DNA from 2 places in the Peribacillus sp. P4_B1 genome. Region 2 is predicted to be linked to the other one. Evidence: riboswitches for the same ligand, from Rfam matches in the RefSeq annotation. Region 2 holds a riboswitch; the other holds the start of a gene.
What was found. Region 2 has a riboswitch for lysine ahead of AC1DVK_RS12185 (amino acid permease). Riboswitches for the same ligand answer to the same signal wherever they lie in the genome.
Positions count from the first base shown of each region.

Region 1: linked by a shared signal. The riboswitch ahead of AC1DVK_RS01900 (aspartate kinase) and the one ahead of AC1DVK_RS12185 (amino acid permease) in region 2 are both predicted to bind lysine.

Region 1 is NZ_JBFUHM010000002.1:85,439-100,768, forward strand. Features, by position in the region: gene AC1DVK_RS01880 (electron transfer flavoprotein subunit beta/FixA family protein) at 1-665, shown strand, start outside; gene AC1DVK_RS01885 (electron transfer flavoprotein subunit alpha/FixB family protein) at 736-1,713, shown strand; gene trxA (thioredoxin) at 1,920-2,234, shown strand; gene uvrC (excinuclease ABC subunit UvrC) at 2,337-4,109, shown strand; lysine riboswitch at 4,171-4,347, shown strand; gene AC1DVK_RS01900 (aspartate kinase) at 4,437-5,669, shown strand; gene AC1DVK_RS01905 (YslB family protein) at 5,733-6,203, opposite strand; gene AC1DVK_RS01910 (succinate dehydrogenase cytochrome b558 subunit) at 6,588-7,196, shown strand; gene sdhA (succinate dehydrogenase flavoprotein subunit) at 7,267-9,018, shown strand; gene sdhB (succinate dehydrogenase iron-sulfur subunit) at 9,036-9,809, shown strand; gene AC1DVK_RS01925 (hypothetical protein) at 9,868-10,008, opposite strand; gene AC1DVK_RS01930 (acyl-CoA thioesterase) at 10,161-10,625, shown strand; gene AC1DVK_RS01935 (helix-turn-helix domain-containing protein) at 10,748-10,972, shown strand; gene AC1DVK_RS01940 (MarR family winged helix-turn-helix transcriptional regulator) at 11,196-11,639, shown strand; gene racE (glutamate racemase) at 11,650-12,453, shown strand; gene AC1DVK_RS01950 (GerMN domain-containing protein) at 12,692-13,771, shown strand; gene AC1DVK_RS01955 (hypothetical protein) at 14,582-14,785, shown strand; gene AC1DVK_RS01960 (XTP/dITP diphosphatase) at 14,754-15,330, shown strand, end outside.
Region 2 is NZ_JBFUHM010000017.1:69,985-85,860, forward strand. Features, by position in the region: gene rodA (rod shape-determining protein RodA) at 1-77, opposite strand, end outside; partial or broken gene AC1DVK_RS12175 (metal ABC transporter permease) at 194-477, opposite strand; gene AC1DVK_RS12180 (LacI family DNA-binding transcriptional regulator) at 880-1,890, shown strand; lysine riboswitch at 2,145-2,330, shown strand; gene AC1DVK_RS12185 (amino acid permease) at 2,427-3,878, shown strand; gene AC1DVK_RS12190 (glycoside hydrolase family 13 protein) at 3,927-5,606, opposite strand; gene AC1DVK_RS12195 (Ger(x)C family spore germination protein) at 5,690-6,772, opposite strand; gene AC1DVK_RS12200 (GerAB/ArcD/ProY family transporter) at 6,769-7,869, opposite strand; gene AC1DVK_RS12205 (spore germination protein) at 7,893-9,401, opposite strand; gene AC1DVK_RS12210 (YhcN/YlaJ family sporulation lipoprotein) at 9,630-10,151, opposite strand; gene AC1DVK_RS12215 (DUF948 domain-containing protein) at 10,638-10,967, opposite strand; gene AC1DVK_RS12220 (hypothetical protein) at 11,087-11,266, shown strand; gene AC1DVK_RS12225 (RraA family protein) at 11,629-12,249, shown strand; gene ltaS (lipoteichoic acid synthase) at 12,306-14,276, opposite strand; gene AC1DVK_RS12235 (siderophore ABC transporter substrate-binding protein) at 15,464-15,876, opposite strand, start outside.

The DNA of each region.
Region 1 (15,330 bases), on a different contig from region 2:
ATGAGTATGCTGTTGAAGAAGCAATTCAAGTGCGTGATGCACAGGGCGGCGAAGTAACGGTTATTTCTGTCGGCACCGAAGAGGCTGAAAAGCAATTACGCACAGCGCTTGCAATGGGGGCTGACAAAGCCGTATTGATAAATATAGAAGACGACATAGAAAATGGCGACCAATTCACGACTGCCAAAATTATAGGCGAATACTTAAAAGGTAAAAATGCCGATTTAATCATTGCGGGGAATGTTGCAATCGATGGCGGTTCCGGTCAGGTGGGGCCGCGTGTTGCCGAGATATTGGAAATTCCTTATATTACAACAATCACTAAGCTTGATATCGCAAATGGAAATGTAAGCGTTATCCGTGATGTTGAAGGGGACTCTGAAACGATCGAAGCATCCCTTCCATTGTTAGTGACAGCTCAGCAAGGTCTAAATGAGCCACGTTATCCTTCTTTGCCAGGAATCATGAAAGCGAAGAAGAAGCCGCTTGAAGAATTGGAATTGGATGATCTGGATTTGGAAGAAGAAGATGTTGAAGCAAAAACAAAAACGATTGAAATCTATCTTCCTGCTAAAAAAGAAGCTGGTAAAGTATTGACCGGCGAAATCGGTGATCAAGTTAGCGAACTTGTTCAATTATTACGCAGCGAAGCAAAAGTGATTTAATCGAAACGGTCCTTTTCAAAACAACAACACACGACAAATAGATAAAATAGAGCACAGGAGGTTTTTATAAATGGCTAGAAAGTTTCTTGTATTGGGCGAAGTTCGCGACGGTTCACTAAGAAATGTATCATTTGAAGCTATCGGTGCGGCTAAACTTGCTGCAGATGGCGGGGAAATCGTAGGTGTTTTAGTTGGTGGCAGTGTTAAAAATTTCGGTGATGAATTGATCCAGTATGGTGCGGACCGGGTTATTGCTGTAGAAAATGATCAATTGAAACAATATACTTCAGATGGTTATGCTCAAGGCTTGCTTGCAGTCATCGAGCAGGAAAAGCCAGAAGGGATTTTCTTTGGGCATACGGCCTTAGGAAAAGACCTTGCACCTAAATTGGCTGGAAAACTTGAATCAGGATTGATCTCCGATGTTACATCCATTGAAGAAGAAGGCGGAAATATCGTTTTCACCCGCCCGATATATTCTGGTAAAGCATTTGAAAGGAAAATTGTTACAGATGGCGTGATATTCGCGACAATCCGTCCGAACAATATTGAACCATTAGCGAAAGATGAGTCACGCTCTGGTGAGGTAACTACATTAAGTGTGGATATTAAGGATTTACGAACAATCATAAAAGATGTTGTTAGAAAAGCTAGTGAAGGGGTCGACCTTTCAGAAGCAAAAGTAATCATCGCAGGCGGCCGTGGCGTGAAAAGTGAAGATGGTTTTGAACCATTAAAAGAACTGGCACAAGTTCTTGGCGGAGCGGTAGGTGCTTCCCGCGGTGCATGTGATGCGGACTATTGCGATTACTCTTTGCAAATCGGGCAAACGGGTAAGGTCGTTACACCTGACCTTTATATCGCCTGCGGAATTTCTGGAGCGATCCAGCATTTAGCTGGGATGTCCAACTCCAAGGTTATCGTTGCCATCAACAAAGACCCGGAAGCCAATATATTCAATATAGCTGATTATGGAATTGTCGGGGACCTTTTCGAAGTCGTTCCATTACTGACTGAAGAATTCAAAAAACTAAAAGTTAACGCTTAATAGAAAAAAATGAAGGGGCAAGACATTTGGCAAAAGCCGATACATGTCTGGACCCTTCATTTTTTGGTGTTATTCGGCAAGGCTTGAGCCTGCATATTTACTCTTTTTTTGGACATCCTACCACTGAAGCAAAATATTGGCGTCGATTCTAGCAACGATGGTATACTGTCTTTAGTTATTGGAGTAAATTTGAGGAGGAAATATATATGGCTATTGTAAATGCAACTGACCAAACTTTCACTACAGATACTAACGAAGGTGTAGTTCTTGTTGATTTTTGGGCTCCATGGTGCGGACCTTGTAAAATGATCGCTCCTGTTCTTCAAGAGCTTGATACTGAAATTGGCGATACAGCGAAAATCGTAAAAGTGGATGTAGATGAAAACCAAGAAACAGCTGGGAAATTCGGTGTGATGAGCATCCCGACACTAATCGTCCTTAAAGACGGTGAAGTGGTGGATAAAGTGGTTGGTTTCCAACCTAAAGAAGCACTTGCTGAACTTATTGCAAAACACGCGTAATAGCAAGATAGCTAAAAAAAGCTTCAAGTCTACGGACTTGAAGCTTTTTTCGCTATCTTGATATATAATAATTGTAAAATGGGAGAACAGGAGGCTGAATGCATGAACCAACAAATAAAGAATAAACTTGCCCTTCTTCCCGATCAACCTGGTTGTTATTTAATGAAAGATCGTCAGGGAACAATCATATATGTAGGCAAAGCGAAAGTGTTGAAAAATCGTGTCCGTTCTTATTTCACGGGATCTCATGATGGAAAAACCTTGCGGCTGGTGAGTGAGATAGAGGATTTCGAATACATCGTAACCTCTTCCAATATCGAGGCTCTCATTTTAGAGTTGAACTTAATCAAAAAACATGATCCAAAATATAATGTCATGCTTAAGGATGATAAGACGTATCCTTTCATCAAGCTGACGGCGGAACGGCATCCACGGCTAATTATTACGCGTAAAGTCAAAAAAGATAAAGGGAAATATTTCGGTCCATATCCGAATGCTTTTGCAGCCAACGAAACGAAAAAATTGCTCGATCGCATCTATCCCCTTAGAAAATGCAATACCTTACCGGATCGCGTGTGTCTTTATTATCACCTTGGCCAGTGTCTGGCCCCATGTGTATATGATGTTGAGGAACAGGAATATAAAAAAATGGTGGATGATATCAACCGGTTTTTGAATGGCGGACATACTGAGATAAAAAAAGAGCTGACTGAAAAAATGCTAGAGGCATCAGAGGAGCTCGATTTCGAGAGGGCCAAGGAGTATCGTGACAAAATTGCCCACATCGATATTACGATGGAGAAGCAGAAAATGATGACGACCGATTTCATCGACAGGGATGTATTTGGGTTTGCCTATGATAAAGGCTGGATGTGCGTTCAGGTATTTTTTGTCCGACAGGGTAAATTGATCGAAAGGGATGTTTCACTTTTTCCTGTCTATGATGAACCGGAACAGGAGCTTCTTACATTCCTCGGTCAGTTTTACGAGATTACCAACCACTTTAAACCAAAGGAAATCCTGCTGCCTGAGTCAGTGGATGCTGAAATGGCCGAAGGTCTGCTAGGTGTCAAAACGATTCACCCGAAACGGGGATCGAAAAAAGACATGCTTAAATTGGCGAATGAAAATGCCTCCATCGCCCTTCAGGAAAAATTTTCATTGATTGAACGGGATGAAGAAAGAACGATCAATGCGGTGGAAAACCTCGGGAACCAATTAGGGATCTACACCCCGCATCGAATTGAAGCTTTCGACAACTCGAATATCCAGGGAAGTGACCCTGTTTCCGCATTAGTCGTGTTCATTGATGGGAAACCGGAAAAAAGGGAGTACCGTAAATATAAGATCAAAACGGTCCAGGGACCTGATGATTATGAATCGATGCGTGAAGTGGTCAGAAGAAGGTATTCACGAGTATTGAAAGAAGGGCTGCCGCTTCCGGACTTAATCATCATTGATGGAGGAAAGGGACATGTGGAAGCTGTAAGGGATATTTTGGAGAATGAATTAGGCCTTGATATACCACTTTCAGGTCTCATTAAGGATGAAAAGCATAGGACTTCACAATTAATGATTGGAAATCCGCTTGAACTCGTACCTCTTGATTCACGGAGCCAGGAATTTTATCTATTGCAAAGAATTCAGGATGAGGTGCATCGGTTCGCGATTACGTTTCATCGCCAGCTACGCGGGAAAAACGCCGTTCACTCCCAGCTTGATGATATTCCGGGAGTCGGGGAAAAGCGGAGGAAGCAATTATTAAGGCATTTTGGGTCATTGAAGAAAATCAAAGAGGCCACGGCCGAGGAAATTATGGAAGCTGGCATGCCAAAAGGGGTAGCAGAGGGAATCGTTAGAAAATTACAAGAATAATCTTGCTGCAGGCAATTCTCTATGCTATGATAAGAAGGAATTTTTAACTAGACAACTTAAAAGTGCTGATAGAGGTGCGGAATTCAAGAGTAAAAACCTGGAGAAGTATGAGCTTCCATGAAAGGTTTTGAAAGGGGATGACGCCGAAGGAAGACAAGACTCATACCTTGTTTTTCTGGTCTGACATTTAATAAATGGCGGATTGTCAGGGTTTATGCCCTGGAGAGCTATCTCACTGTGTTTACAGTATTGGATATGTGATCACAGCAATGAGATATTTCTCATTGCTTTTTTTATTGCCTAAAAAGGTAGAGAGGGTGCATTAGGATGGCATTAATCGTTCAAAAGTTCGGCGGGACATCCGTCGGAAGCGTAGAAAAAATAAAAAATGTTGCCAATAGGGTAATCGAGGAAGTGAAGAATGGAAATGAGGTAGTCGTCGTTGTTTCAGCTATGGGGAAAACCACGGATCAATTGGTTTCCATGGCCCGGGATATTTCCGGAACACCGAGCAAGAGGGAAATGGATATGCTATTGACTACGGGGGAACAGGTCACGATATCCCTGTTAACGATGGCATTGATTGAAGAGGGACATGAAGCCATTTCTTACACTGGCTGGCAGGCTGGCATGCAAACGGAATCCGTTCATGGGAATGCCCGGATTTTAAACATCGATGCCACGAGGATTCAAGCTCAGCTCCAGGAGAAGAAAATTGTGGTCGTTGCCGGTTTCCAGGGGAACGATGCAAATGGGGAAATCACGACCTTAGGACGAGGCGGTTCCGATACGACGGCAGTTGCCATCGCTGCAGCGCTGAATGCGGATAGATGCGATATTTATACGGATGTAACGGGTGTTTTCACTACGGATCCACGCTACATAAAAGCCGCGCGTAAACTCCAATCCATTTCTTATGATGAGATGCTGGAACTTGCCAACCTAGGGGCGGGCGTCCTTCATCCAAGGGCTGTAGAATATGCAAAAAATTATCAAATTCCGCTTGAAGTCCGTTCGAGCATGGAGAGAGAATCAGGAACGATCATTGAGGAGGAAGCAACTATGGAAGAAAACTTAATTGTACGCGGCATTGCTTTTGAAGACAGTATTACAAGGGTCACAATATATGGATTGCCCCAATCACTTGGTGCATTATCCACAATTTTCACGACACTTGCGAAAAACCGGATTAATGTGGACATCATCATTCAAAGCATGACAGCCGAGGATACGACCAATCTATCATTTTCCACAAAAAGTGAAGATACGCAAGCGGCCTTGATCGTACTGGAAAACAATAAGGAACAATTGTCATTCGACCGAGTCGAAACGGAGGGCGGATTGGCCAAGGTGTCCATCGTCGGATCTGGTATGGTTTCCAATCCAGGAGTGGCTGCCGAGATGTTTGAAGTGATGGCCAATACAGGCATCCAAGTGAAAATGGTCAGCACATCTGAAATTAAAGTCTCGACTGTCGTCAATGAAAAGGAAATGGTGAAGGCGGTCGAATCTCTTCATGAAGCATTTAAACTTGGGCAGCATGCAAATGTGCTAGCTTGAGAGTAAGGAGTCCAATAAAAAACAGACTTCCGGTAAAAAGGGTAAGTCTGTTTTAAGGGCTCATTAGATTTGATCTCTGGGATCCCATTGAATGGTGAATATCACTTTTTTTGCGCGGCGTTTGATTTCTTCCGTTGATTCGCTTAGGAACTTTTTTTGCAGTGTAAACTGCTCGGCAAGGAAACCGGCTTCAAGTTGGAAGTGACAGTCAGGATGTAAATCCATACGGCGGCTGATTATTTCACCCGTCAGTGATAATTCCATCTGGTTTTTCGTATACTTCATGATTTCCAGGGTGCCCCATCCCGCGCTCTGGAAAAATTCAATAACTTCTTGATCGCCATTTAATGGGAATTTACGTGCTAACTGTTTACCTGCCCAATAGAGGATTTGATTAGAGTCTTTTCCGAGAATATCGTTCAATAGAACTTCTCTGATTAATTCGTATCCGAAAGCTGGAACTTGGAATTCTTCAGTTTGAATTTCCTCAGCTGGAATCTCTTCTTCTATCGCAGCAGCAATATTTTTTTTCATAGTTTATCGCCTCTTTCTGTTAATCTATTATAAACGTTTTTCTTTTGCAAATTATACTGTTTTTTATTTATTTAAATATCAATTGGGAAAAAATGATAAATTATACCGAGATATTAATAGTTTAATTAGTAATTTCTCCAAAATATCTTCTTGATGAATAAAAAATAGACAATTTAATCCAATAAAATCTATTCTGAAAAAGAGAATTCTTGTATCCGTTTTCTTGACGCACATAGAAGTCAGGAGTAAAATGGACATGTCACATAATTGTAAACGGAAGTATAGGGGAGTTTTCTGACTCTATACTTTATTTTCACGCGGAGATAAAAGGTAGCCACCAGTTTATCTTTGCATGATTTTTCACAAATTAAGGGGGGGCACTTAGTGGCAAAAAATCGTGAGTTTGGGAATCGTAGACTTCATTCACTACTTGGAGTTATTCCGATCGGGCTGTTCTTGTTGGAGCATTTAGTTACCAACTATATGGCAACAAAGGGACCGGAATCATTTAATTCAGCAGCACATTTCTTAGAAAGCATACCGTTTCGTTATTTCCTGGAAATCTTCATCATTTTCTTACCTTTGATTTATCATGCTGTTTACGGGATTTATATCGCGTTCACGGCTAAAAATAATTTGGGTAGATTTGGGTTTTTCCGAAATTGGATGTTCTTTTTACAACGTCTAAGCGGAATCATTACGTTGATTTTCCTTGTTTGGCATGTATGGTCAACTAGGATCCAAGTAGCTATGGGTACAGAGGTTGACTTTGACATGATGGCAGAGATTTTCTCTAATCCATTTATGATTGCATTTTATTTAGTTGGGGTCATTTCGACAATTTTCCACTTCTCAAATGGATTATGGTCATTTGCAGTGAGCTGGGGTCTGACAATTTCACCTAAATCACAAAAAATCATGACTTACGTTACTTTGATCATTTTCGTTCTTCTTTCTTATGTTGGAGTAAGTGCAATTTTCGCTTTCGTATAAGAAGATGGGGTTCATTTATAATTGTTAGGAAAAACATAGCTTTGCTAATGGAAATAAGGGAGTGACAGAATTGGGTAAAGGTAAAATTATTATCGTAGGTGGAGGTCTAGCTGGGTTAATGGCTACGATCAAAGCAGCAGAGCTGGGACAACAGGTTGATTTATTTTCTTTAGTACCTGTTAAACGCTCTCACTCAGTTTGTGCCCAAGGCGGAATCAATGGGGCAGTAAATACAAAAGGTGAAGGGGATTCTCCATTTATCCACTTTGACGATACAGTTTATGGCGGAGACTTCTTGGCTAACCAACCGCCGGTTAAAGCGATGTGCGATGCAGCACCGTCAATCATCCATATGTTTGACCGTATGGGCGTTATGTTCAACCGTACTCCTGAAGGTCTTCTTGATTTCCGTCGTTTCGGTGGTACTCAACATAGCCGTACAGCATTCGCTGGTGCAACGACTGGTCAGCAATTACTTTACGCATTGGACGAGCAGGTTCGCCGTTATGAAGTTGAAGGCCTTGTAACGAAATATGAAGGCTGGGAATTCCTTGGAGCCGTTATCGATGATGATCAAACGGCACGCGGTATCGTAGCTCAAAACCTGACTTCAATGGAAATCAAATCATTCCCTGGCGACGCAGTCATCATGGCGAGCGGCGGCCCTGGAATCATTTTCGGTAAATCGACTAACTCAATGATCAATACAGGCTCAGCAGCCTCCATCGTTTATCAACAAGGTGTAAATTATGCAAATGGTGAGTTCATTCAAATTCACCCAACAGCAATCCCTGGAGATGACAAACTTCGTCTAATGAGTGAATCCGCTCGTGGTGAAGGTGGACGTATCTGGACATATAAAGACGGAAAACCTTGGTATTTCCTTGAAGAAAAATACCCTGCTTACGGTAATCTAGTACCTCGTGATATCGCGACTCGTGAAATTTTCGACGTATGTATGAACATGAAGCTTGGTATTAATGGAGAAAACATGGTTTACCTGGATCTATCTCATAAAGATCCTAAATTACTTGATATTAAACTTGGCGGAATCATTGAAATCTACGAGAAATTCATGGGTGAAGACCCTCGTAAAGTTCCAATGAAAATTTTCCCTGCCGTTCACTATTCCATGGGCGGACTTTGGGTTGATTATGACCAAATGACTAACATTAAAGGTTTATTCGCTGCAGGTGAGTGTGACTACTCTCAACATGGCGGTAACCGTCTTGGTGCGAACTCACTTCTTTCTGCAATTTTTGGTGGTTCAGTCGCTGGACCGAATGCCGTTAAATATATTGAAGGCCTTGATAAAACTTCAGAATCCATTCCTGCTTCATTGTTTGAAGGCTACGAAAAACAACAACAGGAAAAATGGAATGATGTCATGTCTCTTGATGGTAACGAAAATGCTTACGTCCTGCACAAAGAACTTGGTGAGTGGATGACACAGCATGTTACTGTAGTTCGTTACAATGACAAGCTGAAAGAAACGGATAACAAGATTCTTGAGTTGATGGAACGTTACAAGAAAATTAACATCAATGACACGGCAAAATGGAGTAACCAAGGAGCTGCATTCACTAGACAGCTGCAAAACATGATGCAATTGGCTCGTGTAATCACAATTGGTGCGTTAAACCGTGATGAAAGCCGCGGAGCACATTACAAACCTGATTTCCCAGAACGTAATGATGATGAATTCATGAAAACGACAATGGCAACATTCAAAGGCTTGGATCAAGCACCTGAATTCCATTATGAAGATATTGATGTATCACTGATCGCACCGCGTAAACGTGATTACACTACGAAACATTAAAGAGGGGGAGCAAAAAAATGGTTGAAACTAAATCTGAGACTAAAACAGTCCGTTTTATAATCACTCGTCAAGATACACCGGATTCAGCTCCTTATGATGAGGAATTTGAATTAGCGTACCGTCCGAATATGAATGTAATTTCCGCTCTTATGGAAATTCGTCGTAATCCGGTAACTGTACAAGGCAAGCACACTACAGCAATCGCATGGGATATGAACTGTCTTGAAGAAGTATGTGGTGCTTGTTCAATGGTTATCAATGGTAAACCAAGACAATCATGTACAGCTCTTATCGATCAATTGGAGCAGCCGGTTCGTCTTGCTCCAATGCGTACCTTCCCTGTTGTTCGTGACCTTCAAGTCGATCGCAGCCGTATGTTCGACTCATTGAAAAAGGTAAAAGCATGGATTCCAATCGATGGAACGTACAATCTTGGACCAGGACCGCGTATGCCAGAAAAGAAACGTCAATGGGCATATGAATTGTCTAAATGCATGACTTGCGGTGTTTGTTTGGAAGCCTGTCCGAACGTGAACAGCAATTCAGACTTCATGGGACCACAACCATTATCACAAGTTCGTTTATTCAACGCACATCCAACTGGTGCAATGAATAAAGCGGAACGTTTAAATACAATCATGTCCGATGGAGGACTTGCAAACTGCGGTAACTCACAAAACTGTGTGCAGTCTTGCCCTAAAGGAATTCCATTAACGACTTCGATTGCAGCATTGAACCGTGATACTGCCATTCAACAATTCCGTAACTTCTTTGGAAGCGACGAAGTTTAAAAATGAAAATGAAAGAACCTGTATCTATTTTGATATGGGTTCTTTTTTTTCTTTGTTTTTACATTTGGGTGAATTCAATACTTGAACGATAGGGACCGGTAGCCAAATCCATAAAAGATGATAGCTTTGCAAGCGCTCTGAAAAAAGCTAAGATCAAAGTGTGAATGGAGAATTGGAGGAGGAAATCGGCCACACCCATTGACATCGGCCTCCTGCAAAGGATGCTCGTTATGATTAGTGACGTGAGCAATAATCAAATTAAACAGCTTTCAATAGAAAACCCTTTTCATTATCGTTGTTTTCTTATAAAATGAGTGAATAGTCATTCATATTCGAAAGGGAGTGCACAAGTTGAACAGAATATCATATATCGATAATATAACCGAGTGGATCAATGATTTTTCCTTTAAACATGAGATTAAGGTTCGCTTTTCGGAAACGGATATGTTTAGGCACTTGAATAACACGATTCCTTTTACTTATTTTGAAGAAGCGCGGATTGAATATTTCCAGAGCATGGGTTTTATGAAGGATTGGACCTCGGCTGAAGGTGGTGAGATGCCGGTTGTTGCAGATCTACAATGTGATTACCTGAAGCAGGTGTTTTTCAATGATCAATTGACAATTCATGTGAAAGCTGACCATATCGGAAAATCTTCTGTAGATATACATTATATGGGAAGCAAACACGATGGTTCAATTTGTTTCACGGGCAGGGGAACGATTGTCCAGGTCTCCAAAGCCACCGGAAAGCCGATACCTTGGACAGAAGAGATGAAGCGGTCGTTGTTGCATACAGAGCTTGAACATACCTAAAAATATTTCGATTTAGACAAGTAAAAGAGTCACTCCCTTGCCCCGGCCAACATACTATATCTTGACTAAATAGACACCCACTCCGGGTTTTATGCTGGTGAAGGCAAGGAGGGTAACATTACTTGAAGGAGAACGAATTCACTCATAAGCCACTACTCACCAAAAGAGAAAAAGAAGTATTTGAGTTACTAGTACAAGACAAAACAACAAAAGAAATCGCAGGTGAATTGTTTATTAGCGAAAAAACAGTTCGAAACCATATTTCGAATGCGATGCAGAAGCTTGGAGTTAAAGGACGTTCGCAGGCAGTCATAGAACTCCTTCGTATGGGGGAACTTAAGCTTTAATGTGTTGACTCTTAATAAAGACTTATAAATATTTCTCTCCCGTCTAGTTGGCAGCATATAAGGAAGGCCAAAACAATTTGGTTGTTTTGACTTCTTTGGATGCTGCTTATTTTTATGAAGGGGGTTTCATTATGGATTCCGGACAATCAATCTTGAAAATCATTTCACTTTCATCCAAAATGGTAGTATGATAAGTTTCATGAAGTGGTGGGGAGCTGTGTGTATGGATGAAGAGAAGCAGGTTGCTTATGTAGCCGATATTGAGAGGGAATTGCGCTATGTATCGTCATGGATTAAGCAAAGGGGACGGGAAATTCTCAATGATTATAAAATTACCATTCCTCAATTCCTGGCTTTGCAATGGCTTTTTGAAGCAGGCGACATGACGATTGGCGAATTGTCCACGAAGATGTTTCTCGCCTTCAGCACAACGACGGATCTGATTGACCGCATGGAGAAACATCAGCTTGTTAAGCGTGTCAAAGATGAAAAGGACCGGCGTGTGGTTCGTATTCACCTTCTTGACGAAGGGGAACGGATTATCGAAGAAGTGATTAATAAACGGCAGCAGTACTTGAGTGGCGTATTAGTCAATTTCAACGAATCTGACATCGTGTCCCTCCGAGGGATTTTAGCAAAACTACATCAAGAAATGAAAGAAAAATGAGGCGAGTTTTTTGAAACAACCGATAGGCATCATTGATTCAGGGGTAGGCGGCTTGACAGTAGCTAAAGAAGTCATGCGCCAGCTTCCAAATGAAAATATAATTTACTTAGGTGATACAGCAAGATGCCCTTATGGGCCGAGGACCAAAAAAGATGTCCAAACCTTCACATGGCAAATGACGAGGTTCCTGATGAAGAAGGATATAAAAATGCTGATCATCGCTTGCAATACGGCGACTGCAGCTGTACTGGATGAAATCAGGGCAATACTTCCGATTCCTGTATTGGGTGTCATCCATCCTGGGGCAAGGGCGGCATTGAAAGTTTCTGATTCCTTGCATATTGGCGTTATTGGTACGGAAGGCACGGTAAAAAGCAAAGCTTATGACGACGCACTTGCTTCCATCAATTCCGATGTGAAAGTAGATAGTTTAGCATGCCCGAAATTTGTCCCAATCGTGGAAAGCGGGGAGTTTCAAGGGGGTATCGTCAATAGGGTCGTGGCACAAACCTTGAACCCGCTGAAGAAAACGAAGATCGACACATTGATTCTTGGCTGTACCCATTATCCACTGCTGGGGCCTGTAATCTCTTCCTATATGGGGGATGGAGTACAAGTCATTTCCTCTGGGGAAGAGACGGCCCGTGAGGCAAGTGTCATTTTGGATTATTATAAATTAATCAATAAAAGCAAGCTCCGTCCGGTTCATCGCTTTTATACTACCGGTTCAAGAGATATGTTTGGTTCTATCGCATCGAGCTGGCTCGGTATTCATACCGATACAATCGAAACAATTAAAATTGATCACCTATAAGGCTTCCATTTGGAAGTCTTTTTTTCGTGAAGCGGACAATGGATATGGTGATTATGGGAAATAAGGTATATTAACAGATTCATCCACTGGCAGAAGGCCCGAAATCCCGTTGAAGGCTTACAAACATGCAGCAGTACGGGCAAATTGCCTAGCTCGATTATCAGAGCGGAAAATAATTGGTCTATTTTCCCTTAGGGCTCGTATAAATAGGAGTACAAACTGTCCTAGGAGTGATTTTATGTCCAATAAATCAAAAGTAACAATGGCTGTGACCATTCTGGCATCTTCTTTTTGGCTTTCGGGATGCGGATTATTTGGCGGTGAAGAGAAAAAGGAAATTGATCCACCAAAGGATATTTCATTAGTCGATGATGAATCTTCATTAAAAGAAAAGAATGATGAAGAAAAGCCTGCAACAGATGGAGAAAAAGGCGCTGGTGCTGTTGAATCGAAAACAGTGAAGACAGAGTTATATTTAATTGATAAAAGTGGGTATGTGGTTCCACAGACATTGGAACTTCCTAAATCGGAAGCCGTCGCCAAACAGGCGCTTGATTACCTTGTCGATAACGGTCCAGTCACGGATAAACTTCCGAATGGGTTCAGGGCGGTCATTCCTGCCGATACCCAAATAAGCGTAAACATTAAAGATGGAGTGGCTGTAGCGGACTTTTCGCCGGAGTTCAAAAACTATCAAAAAGAGGATGAACTTAAAATCCTTCAAGCCATTACATGGACCCTGACGCAATTCGACTCGGTCGATAAAATCCAAATGAGAATAAATGGGGAAGATATTTCCGAAATGCCGGTCAATGGCACACCGATAGATGAGAATATCTCAAGATCTTCAGGAATCAATATCGATACGAGTGACGTGGTCGACATTTCGAATTCCAAAGCACTGACCGTTTATTATGTAGGCGGTGACGAGGAGTACTCCTATTATGTTCCGGTAACACGCCGGATCAGCGAAACGGTGTCTGATAATGTAACAGCTGCCGTCCAAGAGTTAACGAAGAGTCCTTCGGGTTCTAACTTGCAAACGGGGTTCATGAGTGATGTAGCTTTACTTGACAAACCTAAAGTGGCAGAAGGTAAGGTCAGCCTCAACTTCAATGAAAATATCCTTGGAAGTTTTAAAGAGAAAAAGGTGTCACAAGAAGTCCTTGATGCTTTGGTCCTTTCTTTAACTGAACAGAAAGGAATTGAAAGCGTTGAAGTACAAGTGCAGGGCAGCGCCGATATTCTTAATGAGGAAGGTAAGAAACTATCTGAACCAGTGGTCCGTCCAGAGAAAGTCAACACAGGTAGCTTTTAAAGAACGATCTTATATGGATATAGCACAAGGAGGCAGCCAGCAGCTGCCTCTTATTCTTTTTTATCACCAATAACAATAGTCTAATGGTTACATTCTTTTTGCATGCTTAGCCCCTTGCTTAAATGTTCATAGAAAAATCCAATTAACCATTGTTTAGGTTGAAAGGTATTTCCACCAAACATTCTCTCTTCGTTAAAAAGTTTTTACATAAATAAAATTTTAAAAGAAAAAAATACCTTGTAATAATGTAATTCATTAGGGGGAATCTTTAACATAAGTGAAAAATTACAACGTTAGATTTCCTTATGACTATTAAATTTTCCTCCAAATTCTATATGGCCGGACTAATTCTTTTGAAAAATGGACACTTCCGGGCTAAACAGATTTGTGCTTAATTCTCTGCTGCATCCCCGAGTGCTAAAGAGCTTCAATGATCTTCCTTCCTGAAACTTTATGATTTTTTTAAAGGTATTCCGAAGTTCTAGACAGAATCTAAGTTTTAACATTGAAATTGAAGCTTGAAAATGCAGGTTAATCTTCTTCTGTTTAAATCTCTCTTTTTTAACAGTCATGCGAAAGCGCCCGGTGTTCGATCGACCTAAATTGATTGTGTAATTCACGCAGGTGGCGGCACTAGGACAGGTACCATTAAAGAAGCCTTCGTCGCTTTGGCTGCTTGTTTTAAAAATTGCAGGAGAACTGGCAGTATTTCAGCTGAAAATTTCTGGCTTCTGCAATTTTCGGGGTTATTGCAGAAGCGGGAGTTGTGGTAGACTGAAATTATCTGGAAGATTCAGCGGCCCTTGTGATATGAATCTCATCATGACAGGCAGCGGTGAATTCATTCAATCGCAGGGAACTGGAGAAAAAACGGCTTTTACATATAACGAGTTACAGCTATTTCTTTCTAAGCTCAAAAAGAGCCTTGCTAGAAAAGCTCTTGAATCCATAGCCGAAAAATACAAAAAGGGTGAAATGAAAAATGAAGTCAGTAATCATTGCAACGAAAAATAAAGGGAAAGCAAAGGAATTTGAAAGCTTGTTCTCTGCTAAAGGGTATGAAGTCAAAACGCTTCTTGATGTACCGGATGCACCGGATGTGGAGGAAACAGGTACAACTTTTGAAGAAAATGCGATCCTGAAAGCAGAGGCCATCGCCCATCGGCTAGGCCACTTTGTCATTGCGGATGATTCCGGATTGATTGTAGATGCATTGGATGGCCGTCCGGGCGTATATTCTGCGCGCTATGCTGGAGAGTCCAAGAGTGATGAAGCGAACACGGAAAAAGTCCTTAGGGAACTGGAAGGCGTGCCGGAAGAGGAAAGAACGGCGAGATTTTATTGCGCCTTGGCACTTGCGTCGCCCTACCAGGAAACGATTACTGTATCGGGGACGATGGAGGGCTTGATTACCGAACAGCCTTCAGGAACGAATGGATTTGGTTATGATCCAATCTTTTTTGTTAAAGAGCAGGGCAAAACAAACGCCGAATTGACAAAAGAGGAAAAAAACCAAATCAGCCACCGTGCCCACGCATTGAGGGCGCTAGATGAAAGGC
Region 2 (15,876 bases):
CTTCCTACGCATAATAACAGCAATATTGTGACCAAAGAAAAATCTATTCGAGATGAAAATTTATTTTGTTCTTCCATACTTAACTCTCCCTTAAAAAGGCTCCTGCGATACATCTTTAAATACACTTATTCATTATACTTTAAACAAATAAAATCACAACTATATCGAAGAATAGTTTACAAGCTTCATGAAGTTATCTGCATGGAGCCTGCAGAAAGGGGGAATTTAAGCATGTGCCTCCTTTGATTTTCTCCAATTTCAGCACACTTCTGACCAATCCATGGCTTGGGGAAAAGAGAAAGGCCAATCCAACCATGCAACCGGATATCGAGGCATCCAAAATGGCAGCTGAATTATAACCGATGACTTAATTTAACACCCCGACCATTATACTGAAAATATCATTCTACTTAACCGATCTGTCAGCAGATAAGCCGTTGCGGCAGGTATGATGAACATTCCAACTACTAAAATGGAGAGTGCTTTTCCTTCAGTACATAAAACGTAATGATGAAGTTAATTTATATTGTAGAGTTTTTATGGTGAATATAAACTAGGGGAGCTTTTTCTAATGTTTATGATGGGACGACGTGAAATTCACGAGTAAACGTGTGTATTTCAAGAGTAAACGCGGATTTCTCGACGGGCATCTGGCATTCCATGTGCATTGCCAATCATTTTTCCGGCTTTAAAGAAACTGCCAAGTACGCCAATCCCAATTCGATTCCGCAAAGTACAAACAGGCTGATTAAAGTTTGGAACATCCTGATCTCCTCCTCCTCTAAGACTTAAACCAATCTTAAAGGATGAAACCCATACCAGAACAAGACCTTATTTGAAGAAATCTTCAGCAGCCATGCTCTGTTCTCTTGCTCTGAAATGGGTTTCATACGGTACAATATAAAAAAAAGAAAAAATGGTGATCCCATGACAAACATTAAAGAAATTGCTCAATGTGCTGGTGTATCTGTCTCAACAGTATCTCGTGTATTGAATAATCATCCATATGTAAGCCCTAATAAGAGAGAGAGCGTTTTACAAGCCATTGATCGCTTGAATTATTCGAGAAATATCAACGCCATTCATCTTTCAAAAGGCAAAACAAATCTTATCGGCATCATCATCCCCTTCACCAATCACCCATATTACGGGGCAATCGTTAACGGAATTACTAAACAGGCAAATGCAATTGGGTGTCATATCGTGATCTTTCAAACCCATTATGAAAGAGAGAAAGAAATCCAGGCTTTGAATATGCTGCAAATGAAGCAACTCGATGGCATTATCGTTTGTTCAAGAATTTCGGAAATGAAAATCCTCTTGGATTATCAAAAATACGGACCTATTATCTTATGTGAGGATACAGCCCAGGCTGAATTCTCATCCATCAGCATTGATCATTATGCAGCATTCTCCTGTGCCCTTGAATACGTGATTTCTAAAGGATATAAGAAAATTGGATACAGCCTCGGCCGTAAAAAGAGCAGGAACAGTTCTCTGCGAACAAAGGCCTTTAACGATATCATGAGTAAACATCAACTTATAAACAATAAAGAATGGTTGTTTGAAGGCAGTTATCACATCAAAGACGGTGTAAAGTTGTTTGAGGATTGGCATTCGATGATAAACAAACCTGAAGCCATCATCATCACTAATGATGACACGGCTGCTGGATTCATGCTCACCGCTAAGAAATCGGGTATGAGGGTACCTGAAGAGGTGGCCATTCTGGGCTTCAATAATGATGGCCTGAGTGAGATGCTGGACATCACGACCATTTCCTTGCCTCTGGAATGGATTGGAAAAATGGCAGTGGATCTATTTGAGAATCCCGAATCGGTCCAACATGTAAAATTGGACTACGCCCTTATAAAAAGAAGGACCGTTTAATAACGGTATTGTTATCAGAATGGCTTTACTTTTATATATCGTTTCCTCTTCCAATCTTTCGAGAACTAGGGAAAAATAACCACATAAAATAATCATTGCGATATCCCAGAAGTTATTTTATAATTTTGATATAGTAAAGTTTACTCAGTTACTAGCATTCTATTTGCGATTGCATAATTTTTCATGAGTACCATCGTACGGCCAATTACAAGCTGGCGTTACGATTTAAGAAAATTGAATACTTCCTCATTTACCGATGAGTTAGAGGCTGCAGCTTATAAAAGTAGAACGGACGAGATTCTGGAAAATTCAAGACTCCGTTTGAAAGGATAAGTTGCCGAAGTTAGGGTATATTCCATGTATATTCTCGCTGGCGGTGTCACCGAACAGGAACATCACTGTCACGTTTTTTCAAAAAAGCGTGGGGAGCTATCTTCGGAAGGATAAACGGGTTTATTATAAACAGCCGTCGATCTTTTTCGACTGCTGTTTTTTTATATTTCGTTCCCTTCCAATAAAAAGGAGTGTAACATCAATTGCCAAATTCACAATCAGCATCAAGCCCCACTGAATTAAAAAGGAGCCTGAAAGCGCGGCACTTAATGATGATTTCATTAGGTGGAACGATTGGAACAGGTTTATTTTTAGCAAGTGGCGGTGCCATCCATTCAGCCGGACCCGGCGGTGCCTTGGTGGCATACGCGGTCATCGGCATCATGGTTTATTACTTAATGACAAGTCTTGCAGAAATGGCAGCATTCATGCCAGTGGCCGGTTCGTTCCGTGTCTATGCATCCAAATTCGTCGATCCGTCTTTCGGTTTTGCGATCGGATGGAACTACTGGTATAACTGGGCAATCACCATTGCCGCTGAATTAGCAGCCGTTGTCTTAATTATGAAGTTCTGGTTTCCTGATACTCCCTCCTTCATCTGGAGTGCTATTGCGTTAATCACTATGTTTCTTATCAATTACATGTCCGTTAAAGGTTTTGGGGAAGCAGAATTCTGGTTTGCCATGATCAAAGTCGTGACAGTCGTCATTTTCTTGATCACTGGTGTCCTGATCATTCTCGGAATCATGGGTGGAAAAGACCCTATTGGTTTTTCCAATTTCACAATGGGCGAAGGTCCCTTTAATGGAGGGTTCTTCACGATTCTAGGTGTATTCATGGCTGCCGGCTTTTCATTCCAAGGAACAGAATTGCTTGGAGTGACGGCTGGTGAAAGTGAAGATCCAGAAAAGAATATCCCTAAGGCGATCAGATCCGTTTTCTGGCGCATCATCTTATTCTATATCCTTGCCATTTTCGTAATTGGAATGATCATTCCGTTTACGGATTCACGTTTATTGAGTGAAGATGTTGCCGTAAGTCCCTTCACGCTCGTATTTGAACGGGCTGGCCTTGCATTTGCTGCATCCATCATGAACGCGATCATTTTATCATCCGTACTTTCCGCCGGTAACTCAGGCATGTACGCTTCAACCCGTATGCTCTGGGACTTGGCACGTGATGGGAAAGCACCTAAATTCCTTGGCAAGTTAGATAAAAGAGGAGTACCCGTGAATGCACTTATCGTGACTTCTTTAGTTGGCTGCGTTGCATTCTTAGCATCATTTTTCGGAGATGGTGTCGTTTATATTTGGTTATTGAATGCTTCAGGCATGGCAGGATTCGTCACCTGGGTCGGGATTGCGATCGCCCATTATCGATTCCGCAAAGCCTACGCAGCTCAAGGCCTTGATATGAATGCTTTACCATACCGGGCCAAAGGCTTCCCATTCGGGCCAATATTCGCCCTTGTCCTATGTATTATCATTATCATCGGACAAGGCTATCAAGCTTTCAGCAGTAATGGGATCGACTGGAATTCAATGTTCGTTTCCTACATTGGCTTAATTCTATTTTTCGTCCTATGGTTCGGCTATAAAATTAAACATAAAACGAAAGTCATTCCTCTTGAGGAATGTGACCTTAAATCAAAATAATACTAAAAAGGACCTGGTCTTCTCCAACGGAGAAAACCAGGTCCTTTTTCATTTCAAATGATACACACGACATTCATATGGACGCAGAGGCATTCTCGAGATTCCTTTTTCCCCCTGTTCATAATTACCGATCAGCCTTGTAGCAGAATATGAATTTAGCTCTTCAGGCAAAGAATATGCGGCATGCTCCTCCTTAAAGTTGCATAGCACTAACAGCTTTTCATCTTCCAACGTTCTCGTATAGGCAAATATTCGTTCATCATCTGGACAGAGAAGTTCAAAACGGCCATAAACGACAATTTCATGTTTTTTGCGTAATTGGATAAGCCTTTTATAAAAATGAAAAATGGAATTTGGATCATTGTAGGCTTTTTCTGCATTAATCTCGGGAAAATTGGGATTGACCTTAATCCAAGGAGTCCCTTTCGTGAATCCTGCGTTCCGGGAGTCATTCCACTGAACCGGTGTCCTCGCATTATCCCTGCTTCGGGCGTGAATGGCTGACATCATCCGCTCTTTTGACCAGCCATGCGAATTGACGAGTTCGTCATATGAATTCAACGTTTCAATATCCCGATATTCATCAATGCTTTCAAATGCAACATTGGTCATTCCCAGCTCTTCCCCTTGATATATATAAGGTGTACCTTGAAGCATATGAAGACAGGCGGCAAGCATCTTTGCGCTTTCAATACGATACTCTCCATCATTTCCAAACCTTGAGACAATCCGGGACTGATCATGATTGTTCCAATATAAACTGTTCCAGCCATCCTCCTCCAAACCAGTCTGCCACTTGGAAAGAATTCGTTTTAAATCGCTTAGGTTCCACTTTTCGTTACTCCATTTCCCTTCTGGTCCGCCCCCCAAATCCATATGTTCGAATTGAAAGACCATATGTAATTCACCACGATCTTTCCCTGTGAACAATTGCGCTTCCTCTGGGGTGACTCCCGGCATCTCCCCAACGGTAATCACGTCATATCCTGAAAGTGCCCGTTGATTGATTTCCTGTAAAAACTCATGTATCCGCGGGCCATTCAAGAAAAAGGGGCTTCCATCACCAAACTGCTTCCCATGCTGAATGGATCCATCTGAATAGCTCTGATCTTTTGATAGGAAGTTGATGACATCCATCCGAAAACCATCGACACCCTTATCCAGCCACCAAGTCATCATGCTGTAGATTTCTTCACGGAGCTTAGGGTTCTCCCAGTTTAAATCCGGTTGTTTCTTGCTGAATAAGTGTAAATAATATTCATCTGTTCCTTCATCATATTCCCATGCCGAACCTTTAAAAATGGACTCCCAATTATTTGGTTCTTTCCCATGCCTTCCAGGTTTCCAAATATAATAATCACGCTTTGGATTGTCTATAGAGGATCGGGATTCCTTGAACCACGAATGTTCATCTGAAGAATGGTTGACCACCAGGTCCATCATCATCTTCATTCCACGTTCATGCAACGCCTTCAGCAACCTGTCAAAATCAGCCATGGTCCCGAATTCAGTCATGATTGATTGATAATCACTGATATCGTACCCATTGTCATCATTGGGAGATTGATAAACAGGGGATAGCCATATCACGTTCACACCCAGCTCCTGTAAATAATCAAGTTTCATAAAGATCCCGTTTAAATCCCCTACCCCATCTCCATCACTATCCATGAAACTCCTTGGATACACTTGATATACAACTGCCTCTTTCCACCATGCTTTGTCCATGCCTTTCCCCCCTCTTTAGCCGCATTGATATAATTACACCAATACCCCTATTATAAAGGGCGAAACTTCAGAATATTCTTCTTTTATTCTACTATTCCCGTTTGAATCATTTCAATATCCAAATCCACCTCGATTGGAATATGAGGATAGGCCTCCTCCCAATGTTTCTGATTGAAATTTCTTGTTTTACTTTTAGCGATATCACCGAGTGCAATCGGATCTATGTTGTTTTCCTGAAACATGGTTACCATTTCATCTAATTTTTCACCAATGACATGTTCTGCTTTGGCCTCTATTTTATTCAGGTCGACTGATTTACCCAAGTCATAACCTTGGACCTCAAGCAGACTCGCTTTTAATTTCACTTCAATCCTGACTTCGGGGTCTTGATTTGCATTCCTGATATCATAATGGACACGTGATTCCACGTTATTGATATCTGAAAAGTCATTTTCCTTCCATTTGATTTCATAACTCCCCAGCTTAAAATTTTCACTAAGGACTTTGAATAAAAATCCGTCCTGATAAGGGATATATTTACCGATATACTTGTCCCTTTTAAACAGGGCGATACCCTTTACCCGTATATGGTCTCCTGCAGTTTCCAATAGGGGCATGACCGGATCGATTCCTTTACCATGACACGCATATAAATACCTATGCAAATCTACATCAGGCAAATTAGTCCTGATATTCTGTTCGATCAGCTCTTTCACTTGGACTCCTGGAGTTTTAATCAACCTCGGCTCCATTTTAACTACATCCTCCGCTTTGCCATGAACGATCGCTAAATATAAATCCCTTCCCACCATTGGGTCACGCCTATATGTATCAATATAATCATTCAAGCCCTTACCTGCCAATTGTTCACCATAGAGAATGACTGTCAGTCTCCCGCCGACAATCGGGAATGGTGTTTTTGCATTTTCTTGCTGGCGGCCAGTCTTTATATTATGGGAGGTCGCTTCATATACTTCTCTACTTAGTTTTGCTTCTTCCCCAGGCTGAGGAACGCTGACAGCGACCGTTCCTTTCACTTTTTTGTCTCCGGCATCATCATAACCTACGACTTCAGCAATTAAAATATCTTCTAATATTTGCTTCTCCACCCCGCACGCTGTCATCATGAAACAACATAATGTAATCAAGAGAAGTTTGATTTTCATGGATTAAGACTCCTAACTTTATAGACAATCGACTGCCATATGAATAAGAGAGGAAGGTACAAATAAACGATATAAAAACCTATTTCCGAACTGATTGTGTTAAACCTATCGATTCTATAGCGGTTATCCAAAAAACAGCAAGAAACTAAAATGATAAGCAGGATGTAAACTAACACCTTTTTCTGTCTAAATCCAAACACTCTTTTTACTGTTCTGCTCGCTGCCCAAACCCCTAGGCAAACATTCGGCAGCACCATGAACAGCCAAACGGAAATCCCTATATATTCAAACCTCTCAACGAATGGAAGGTCCACAATTTTCCATAAAGTCAATGTAGCCCAAATTACATCTTTCAGCTGATCTTGATGATAGTAGGCTAACGAGACAATAATGAAGACTAAATATATCGACATGGTAAACAACGCACCTAAGTGGGCCCACTTTTGAGAGTCTTCACGCTTTTTAATGAATGGGTAATAGATCAGGAGTAATTCAAAACCAAGGTAATTCAGGGTCATTCTCTTACAGGCCTTCATGATTTCCAAAAAGGAATGATCAAGTAAAGGACCCAAATTCTCAAAGTGGGCGTGCTTTAATGGGAAATAATTCAAAAGTAATAACGGCGATCCAATAATAAGTCCGATTATACAAAAACCAGTAACGGCCCTAAACCCTCCCACCACAAAACTATACACGAGAATTAGAATGATGGTTAATAGCATCAGGACATTAACACCAGGGAACATCCAAACCTGAATGACTTCCAAATAAGTCCTGATAAGAATGATGGAGATCATTATAAAGTAGAGGATGAAAAAAATGTTGAAAGCATTTCCTACCCATTTACCAAACAAATCTTTATGGATGGCAACCAAATCCAGTGTTTGGGGGCCCCTGCCTAAAAGCTTGAAACACATCCAAAGCAGAACATTTATGATTAACCCTGAAATGAGGACCGATATCCAAGCGTCTTGACCAGCCTCTTTCGCTATGATCCGTTCAAACCCCAATACCCCTACTCCGATCTGCATGCCTGGCAAGAGAAAAAAAACAAAAAATGGAGATATTAGTTTAGTTTCCTTTGGTTTGACTTCCATACATTTTCACCGCTTTCTTCGCCTTATTCATCAATATCACTTTGGGAGTTATTAGTTTCCTCCTTCCTCCTTATCCTTAGTGGCTTTTCCGTCCGCAGAAATTGTGGGCGTTTAGTCTGCTTTGAAAAAGGGAGGCGAATTAGACTATCTTTAAAGTCATAAATCCTTAACGGGTAAAGAGGGTCTAAGTATGGACTGCCAAGCGAAGTCAATTTCAATAAATGACTTAAAATGAATGCACTGCATAAAGCTAATCCGAACAGTCCGTATAACTGCGCTGCAATTAGAAAAGGGAAGCGGATAAGGCGAATCGTATTACTGATTTGGTAAATCGGCACTGTAAATGAAGCCAAGGCAGCCAAAGCGACAAGCATCAATAGGACATTACTGACAAATCCCGCTTCCACAGCGGCTGTACCGATGACTATACCGCCAACAATGCCGATGGTAGAGCCCACCTTAGCAGGCAGCCTAACCGCTGCTTCCCTCAGCAATTCGATCGTACCTTCCAGTACGATCGCTTCCAAAATCGGCGGAAAAGGGATCACTCCCCTTGATGAAATTAAGATTGGCAACAAATCAGTAGGGATCACCAGATAATGATAGGTTAAAACGGCAACATACAGAGGTGAAGATAAAACGGAAAACAGGACTGCGAAAAGACGAATCAAACGGAATGAAGTACCAAGATTCCAAATTTGAAAATAATCCTCAAATGAAGAAAAGAACGAAATGATGGTGTTGGGACCAACTAATGCATGAGGCGATCCATCCAGCATAATCCCTATTTTCCCCTCTGATAATACACTGGCCAGATGGTCAGGCCGCTCCGTATCAATCAGTTGGGGAAACATCGAATTCCGATTATCCGTGATCATCTGGTTTACAAACGAAATATCCACGATCGTATCATACTCTATATCATCTATTCTCTGCATGACTGTATGGATGATCTGTTGATTTACAATCCCATCTATGTAGAGCACCACTAACCTGGTTTGCGAGATGCTCCCAACCCGAAATTCCTTGGACTGCAATTCAGGAATGGGTAACCGATTGCGAATTAGATTCAAATTCGTATCAAGCGATTCAACAAAAGCCTCCTTAGGCCCAGCGACTGTATATTCCGACTCGGGTATGGAAGTTTGCCTTTTCACACTGTGAGCACAAGGAATCAGCAAACACATTTCATCATCTTTCTTGTATTGAATCAAGATCGATCCTGCCAAAACCAACCTTTGAATGACGTTTATATCAGTCGTCACTTTCATATCTTCCATCGGAATATCGCTTTTTAATTGCTTAAGATCCTTCTTTGTTTGATTAGAGATGACAGCCAGTACTTGTTCATGGAGCTGTTGTTCACTAATCAGTGAACTGAAATAGGAGATGGTATAGCCATCTTCATTCGGAAATTGGAAGGTAAGAAAATCATTAGATGCTTCAAATTTTTTAAGAAGTTCTTGAAAGTCCTTGGAAGTAACCTGAAAGGCTGCTGCATCCGTTTTCTTCCTTCCCTTAAAAAACCTCACTAATTCCGCCTCCCATTACCTGTCTTGAATTTTTTAGTTTACCCAATTATTGTAACCACCCTCTTTAAAGTTAGTCATGATTCACCGATATCCTAAAAACCAACTCGCTGCTGATTACCTTTAGTTTTTTCCTGAAATAGGAAAAGACCTATCCGGATCCCATGCCTAAAAAAGCATGATATCTAACGGATAAGCCTTTGCGTCTTCATTCATTTAACTCTTTGCCAATTACTTTTGGCTTGGAAAAACGCGTGTTACAAGTTTACGGAACTCATCAACGAATCCTGCAACGGGTTTTCCATTCTGAATGTCATTCGCATACTTATGCATGCTTTGAACAAAGTCAGGGTTTGTCGAAACATAAACGTTGTCTACCGATGGATCTGCTCCTCTTGCTGCATCTGCAATCCTGCCTTTAAGGTCATTCGAGATATCTTTATCCCCGCCGTCATTTAATACTGCCCCAACATATGCATTATTATCAGTCACGATGACCCTGGCGTCCTTTACTTCCTTCAAGGCTTCAACACGATTTGAGATATCATCGGAGACCCTCATATCGTTTGCATTATTATCATTATCATTATTTATATTTCGCTTTGTATCGCTTACATTCGTCGGATGTTTTACATTATCCTGATGCGTACGATTCAGGCCAAGATTTTCATTGGCACCTTGTTTATTATTAGTAGAACAACCTGTAATCACTAAAACCATCATCACACTTGATACTATCGCCTTATAATTCATATTCTCCACTCCTTTCAAACGTTTAACATTACTATTTACGAGGAGTGGATAGATTATTCATGAGAAGTGACTTTCAATCCGATAGTACCTTCACCCAAAAAACACCAAACGCACCTCGTACCGTACATGATGCCTACCAGAACTGATCCCAGGAGCCCCTATTCGAGTCCAAATGGCATAATGGGTTCCCTATGCAATGATTTTTATCGCCGATGATAAAAAAACTAATAACCATGCCAGCAATCATTATATTTTAAACTCATCGCCTATATTAAATATTCACGCAATCACAATTGAATCAAAGCCATCTCTTTTTCCTCTCCCAATACAAAAAAAGCCCGATAGGTCATAATCATAACCTCTCGGGCTTTTTCCCCTCCGTGTAAGCAGATCCCTGCGCGTTTCTCCTGAACCATTCCGGTAAAATTTCAACAAATCTTTTATTACTTTACGATATCATGTGCATTTCCAAATTCGGGCAAACGCCTATGCATCACTTTTATTTCTAAGCTTCCATTTGTCGCCTTTTATGGTAAACCAAATATTTTTGAAAGGTTCCGGTGTTTTTTTAGCGGCATCAACCGTATATTGTACAGCCTCTTTTTTATATTGAACATCTTCTGTGATTTCTTGCTGAGTCATGGCGAGTTGATCCGTCTCTGATTTAATCTGATCCGTTTTTGCCTGAATGCGTGAAACAGTTTCAGTCACACTTTCAATTGTCGGTTTGGAATCCTTAAATGTTTTGAAAGCAAAAAAAGCGAAATAGATGATCGATCCGATAAAGAGGGCAAGACTAATATATACAATAACCACCTATGATTCCTCCTTTTATTTTACCTTTACTATACCCGTAATCCTTGAGCAGAAAACGAATCCCCATGTATTTTCTTTTATGCCTGGTCATATTATTGAAAGAAAAAGGAGGAATGAAAATGAATCATATGCCTCTACTTAAAGCCTGTTTTAAAGCCGGAATACACTTCATTAGACATATAACCATACAACAGGCTGCCGTTATAGCAGGAATCATTTTTTTGATCATTCATCCAGAAGTTTTTAGCCCCCTTTGGCTTACATTGGCAACCTCCGTCTTGGTTTTGCTCCTGCTTTGAAGATTGCTGAAAACTCTTTAGTGATCTCCCTCACACCGGTTCCACTTAAGGACCGCTTCACTGCGCCGTCGCTCGAGGCAGGATAACTGAGATATTTCCCTCTTGATGACATAGGCGAATGAAGTAAACAGGCTATATAGAAGTACATACAGAACAAGTAGGAAACGCGATGTGTAAAGGATACTCCATGAACATGAAAATTTAATCAATCGATTGATTAAACCATTGACTTGCCTTGCCCCCTTATGACAGAAGAACTTCATCACATTTCCCATTTTACCGATAAGCAAAAATAAATGGAAAATTACGAAATTTGTGTATAATTAGACTATATTCATAACCTTCAAGGAGGAATCATATTCATGGATACTCTCATTCAACAGTTTAGGAATTTGCCCACCACGGCCATTTCAGATGCAATGGAGGGATTGAACAATCTGGAATCAGCGATTAAACCCTTAAAAGAAAAGTTTCATTTTGCCGGACGTGCTTTAACCGTACAGATGCCCGTCGGTGATAATTCAGCCGTCTTGAAAGCAATCGGCGAAGCAAGACCTGGAGATATAATAGTCGTTGACAGCAAAGGTGATACATACCGTGCAATAGCAGGTGACTTTGTTGTCGGCATGATGCAGACCATGGAAATTGGCGGTCTCGTAGTCGATGGAGTCATTCGTGATCTTGAAGCAATTAAAGAAATGAATTTCCCTGTTTTCAGTAAAGGGACAACGGTTGCCTCAAGTGGCAAGGCTGGTGTAGGGCAAACTAATATCCCCATTTCCTGTGGAGGTGTCACAGTGTTTCCAGGTGATATCATCATAGGGGACATAGATGGAGTCGTTGTCGTGCCACAATCCATGGGTGAAGAAATCCTGATCAAAGCAAAGGATAAAATCATGAAAGATAAACTGCGTGCAGAAAAATACGCGGGAAAGCCTGAAGAAATAAGAAATTATGTTGCCATGATGACCAATGAAGCATGATCTAACGCATATAAAAAAACAGGCAGGAAGCAATGGCTTCCTGCCTGTTTTTCAGCTTATTTATCAGAATCGGATTCCTTTGAACCTTCTTCATTATATGTGTAATCATAATCAGCAGGGTTAATTGGCTTAAAACCCTTTGGAGTATAGAAACGGAGTAAGTCACCGTTCACCACTTGGTCGGATAAATTGAGCATCTTTTCAACTCTCTTTTTATAATTGCGGATGTCATCATTTTCCTTGACCAGTTCTCCTGTTTTCGTATCGAAGTATTTTCCTTTAATGGAAGTAACATCTGGTGTTACAAAATCACCATTCCTGAAAGGTACAACTTCATTATGATCTTTAGACAATAAGTCAGAACCGAATTGTACATAATCTTTAGATTCAATTCCTAACAAATGCAATAAAGTCGGGAGAAGGTCAATCTGTCCTCCGTATTGGTGCATTTCCCCGCCTTTAACACCTGGAACATGAATCAATAATGGTACACGCTGCAATTGGGCGTTCTCAAATGCGCCAACATCCTTGCCAAGCACTTTTGACATGGCTTCTTTATGGTTTTCCGAAATACCATAGTGATCGCCATACATAACGATTACTGAGTTATCATACAGACCGGATTTCTTCAGATAAACGAAAAACTCCCTAAGCGCTTCGTCTGCGTAGCGTGCAGTTTGGAAGTAATTATCAACGGAAGCATCACCTGTCGTTTGCTTACCGATTGTTGCCTTGTCCTGGTCCATGGCATATGGGAAATGATTAGATACCGTTATGAATTTTGTATAGAAAGGCTGTTTAAGCGTTTCTAACATTGGAATCGATTCTTTAAAGAAAGGTTTATCCATCAAACCATAACTTAGCACTTCTTCTTTATTCTCCATATTATAATGGCTTGCATCGAAAAATTGATTGAACCCAAGAGCCTTATACATCTGGTCTCGGTTCCAGAAAGATTTGTAATTACCATGGAAAACAGCAGATGTGTATCCTTTTTCTCCTAAAATCGCAGGTGCCGCTTGATACGTATTTTGGGCTCGGTTTGTGAATGCTGCCCCCTGTGGTAAACCGAACAGGGAATTTTCAAGCATGAATTCAGCATCTGCCGTTTTACCTTGGCCTACTTGATGGAAGAAGTTATCAAAGTACATGAAATCTGACTTCTCATGTGCAAGTGAGTTTAGAAATGGAGTTACTTCTTCCCCGTTCAACTTATAATCGATCATGAAATTCTGCATGGATTCCAAATGCAGGTATATGACATTTTTACCTTTTGCTGCACCAAAATACTTAGGGTTCGGTTCAGCGCTTGTTGCCTTCGTATAATTGACCACTTCCGCGATATCCGTGCTATTTGCAGTTGCACGCTGAGCGTACGTTTTAGTATTCTGAACGGCATCATATACCGTATAGTTGAACATACCCAGATATTTGACAATATAATTCCGGTCGAATGTTCTTGACAATAATTGCGGACGATCCTTTTCAGCAAGTCCTAAATTAATAGCAAAAATTGCAAGCCCTGCAAGATAAATCATTCCAACCGTACGGCGTTTGACTTTGAAGTTTTCCACTTTAAAGTCTTTGAAACTATACAACACAATCAAAAGTGCCGTATCAAGGAAATAAAATACATCATGGGATTTAAATAATTCTAAAATACTCGGTCCCAAATCCCCGGCATTATTTTGCACTTGTGTCAAGGTTGGTAATGTAATGAAATCGGTAAATGAACGGTAGTAAACAATATTGAAGAATAGCCATAAGGACATCAATAAGTTCAATCCGATGATCCATTTAAACGATTTTTTACCTTTCGCCAGTAATGCCAACCCAAAGAATAAAATGGCTGAACTAATCGGGTTTATGAATAGCAAAAACTGTTGTAGTCCATTCTCAATACCTAAGTTGAATTCAACTCGATATCCAATATACGTTTTTATCCAAAACAAGACTACCGCAATAAAGAAAAAGCCTAGTATGTTATCTGCAAATAAATGCCGGCTTTTTTTAAGAAAATTATTCATGCTCTCACCTCTATTAATCTAGTGGTTTATTTATATAAATTTTTACATACTTACAAAAGACGGAAAATCGGAAACCTTATGATAGCATTCTTTCAATCAGATAGTCAAGACTGTGCAAACCACCTTTTGTCACATCAATAACCCTTATGATCCAGAACACTTCTTTAGCTTATGAACAACTTTTGAAAAAGTAACAGAGTTTCGACCGTCTTGATTTTCTATAACAAATATATAGGAATTCCATGTCTTAATCCAATAAATATCACCGTAACTTTTTTGGGTTACTGTGGATCACCGTCACTATTTAGTTTAACTTCCTTCAGGCTTTTATCATTATAAACGACTCTTTATAAAAACACCAGCACATTACAAAATATGTAAAGATATAAACCTTCAATCATTGAATGCTATTAGATGTTTAGAGGATTTCTTTCCCGATAATTCGACATCTGAAATTTGATTGACGATTACATTGATGCATCGCTCCCCCGCACTTTCTATTCATCTGTAAGAACCAAAAGCCTGCTAAGTTAACCCGTTCATTTACTGCATCCTCTCAAGTTAAAATCCCATAAAATAACAAAAGTTTTTGAGGCCTGTTTCGTAAACTCATTTCGCGTTATATCGACATCATTCCCGTCTTGACTTCAGTTGATCTACTTTTATTGAATTAATTTCTCCTGATAGTAAATGACACCAAATTTGCCTATATTACTTGAAGTAATTAGTATGATGGAGATTCAATTACTCTTAGTTTTCATGAATGTTCATGTATTAGTTTTTAAGATTATTTACCAATCTATTTACCAATGTTCACTTAAATTACAATTTAAAACCAGACCGGAACCAGAAACTGCATCAAGCATCAATGCAGTTGACATTATAATAGGAAGAAACTATTTTTTTTACGTTGTTATTTGTTTGGCTGAAGAGTTATTTTCTTTCGGTAGCCGCCCATATAAGCCCTAGCAGCTACAACAGGGTCTAATATGAACCTTGTCCTATTCATTTTCCCTTTATTGAGTGTGAAGACCTTACAAGCTGTTGTAACCGGCATTATTGGTTTCCTTAAGTGATTTCTTTTCTTCCCTTTGTTATTATATATACTTTCATTCAGCTTTATTATAAAAAATAAAAAAAATCCTGTCCTAAATCGAGGGCAGGATTTGCTTTTAAACTATATTTAATTACTTAAGCCCTTTAGAAACTTCTTTAACCATTTCATCAACAGATTCTAAACCGCCGCCAGATAAGTACCAGTAGTTAGGATCAAGATAAATGATGTTTCCTTCTTTAAAAGCCTTTGTATTTTTTACAATGTCATTTTCAACAGTTTTTTTTGCTGCAGCTCCATCACCGGCAACCGCATCTCTATCTACAACGAATAGATAGTCTGGATTCTTTTCAGCAATGTATTCGAATGAAATACTTTGACCATGTGTAGATACCTCCAATTTATCATCTACAGCAGGTACACCGAATACATCATGGATAATTCCAAATCTTGAATCCGGTCCATAAGCACTTACTTTTCCACCGCTAGCAAGAACGATTAAACCAGTTTTATCCTTCGGAGCTTTTTCTTTCAAAGCATTAATGT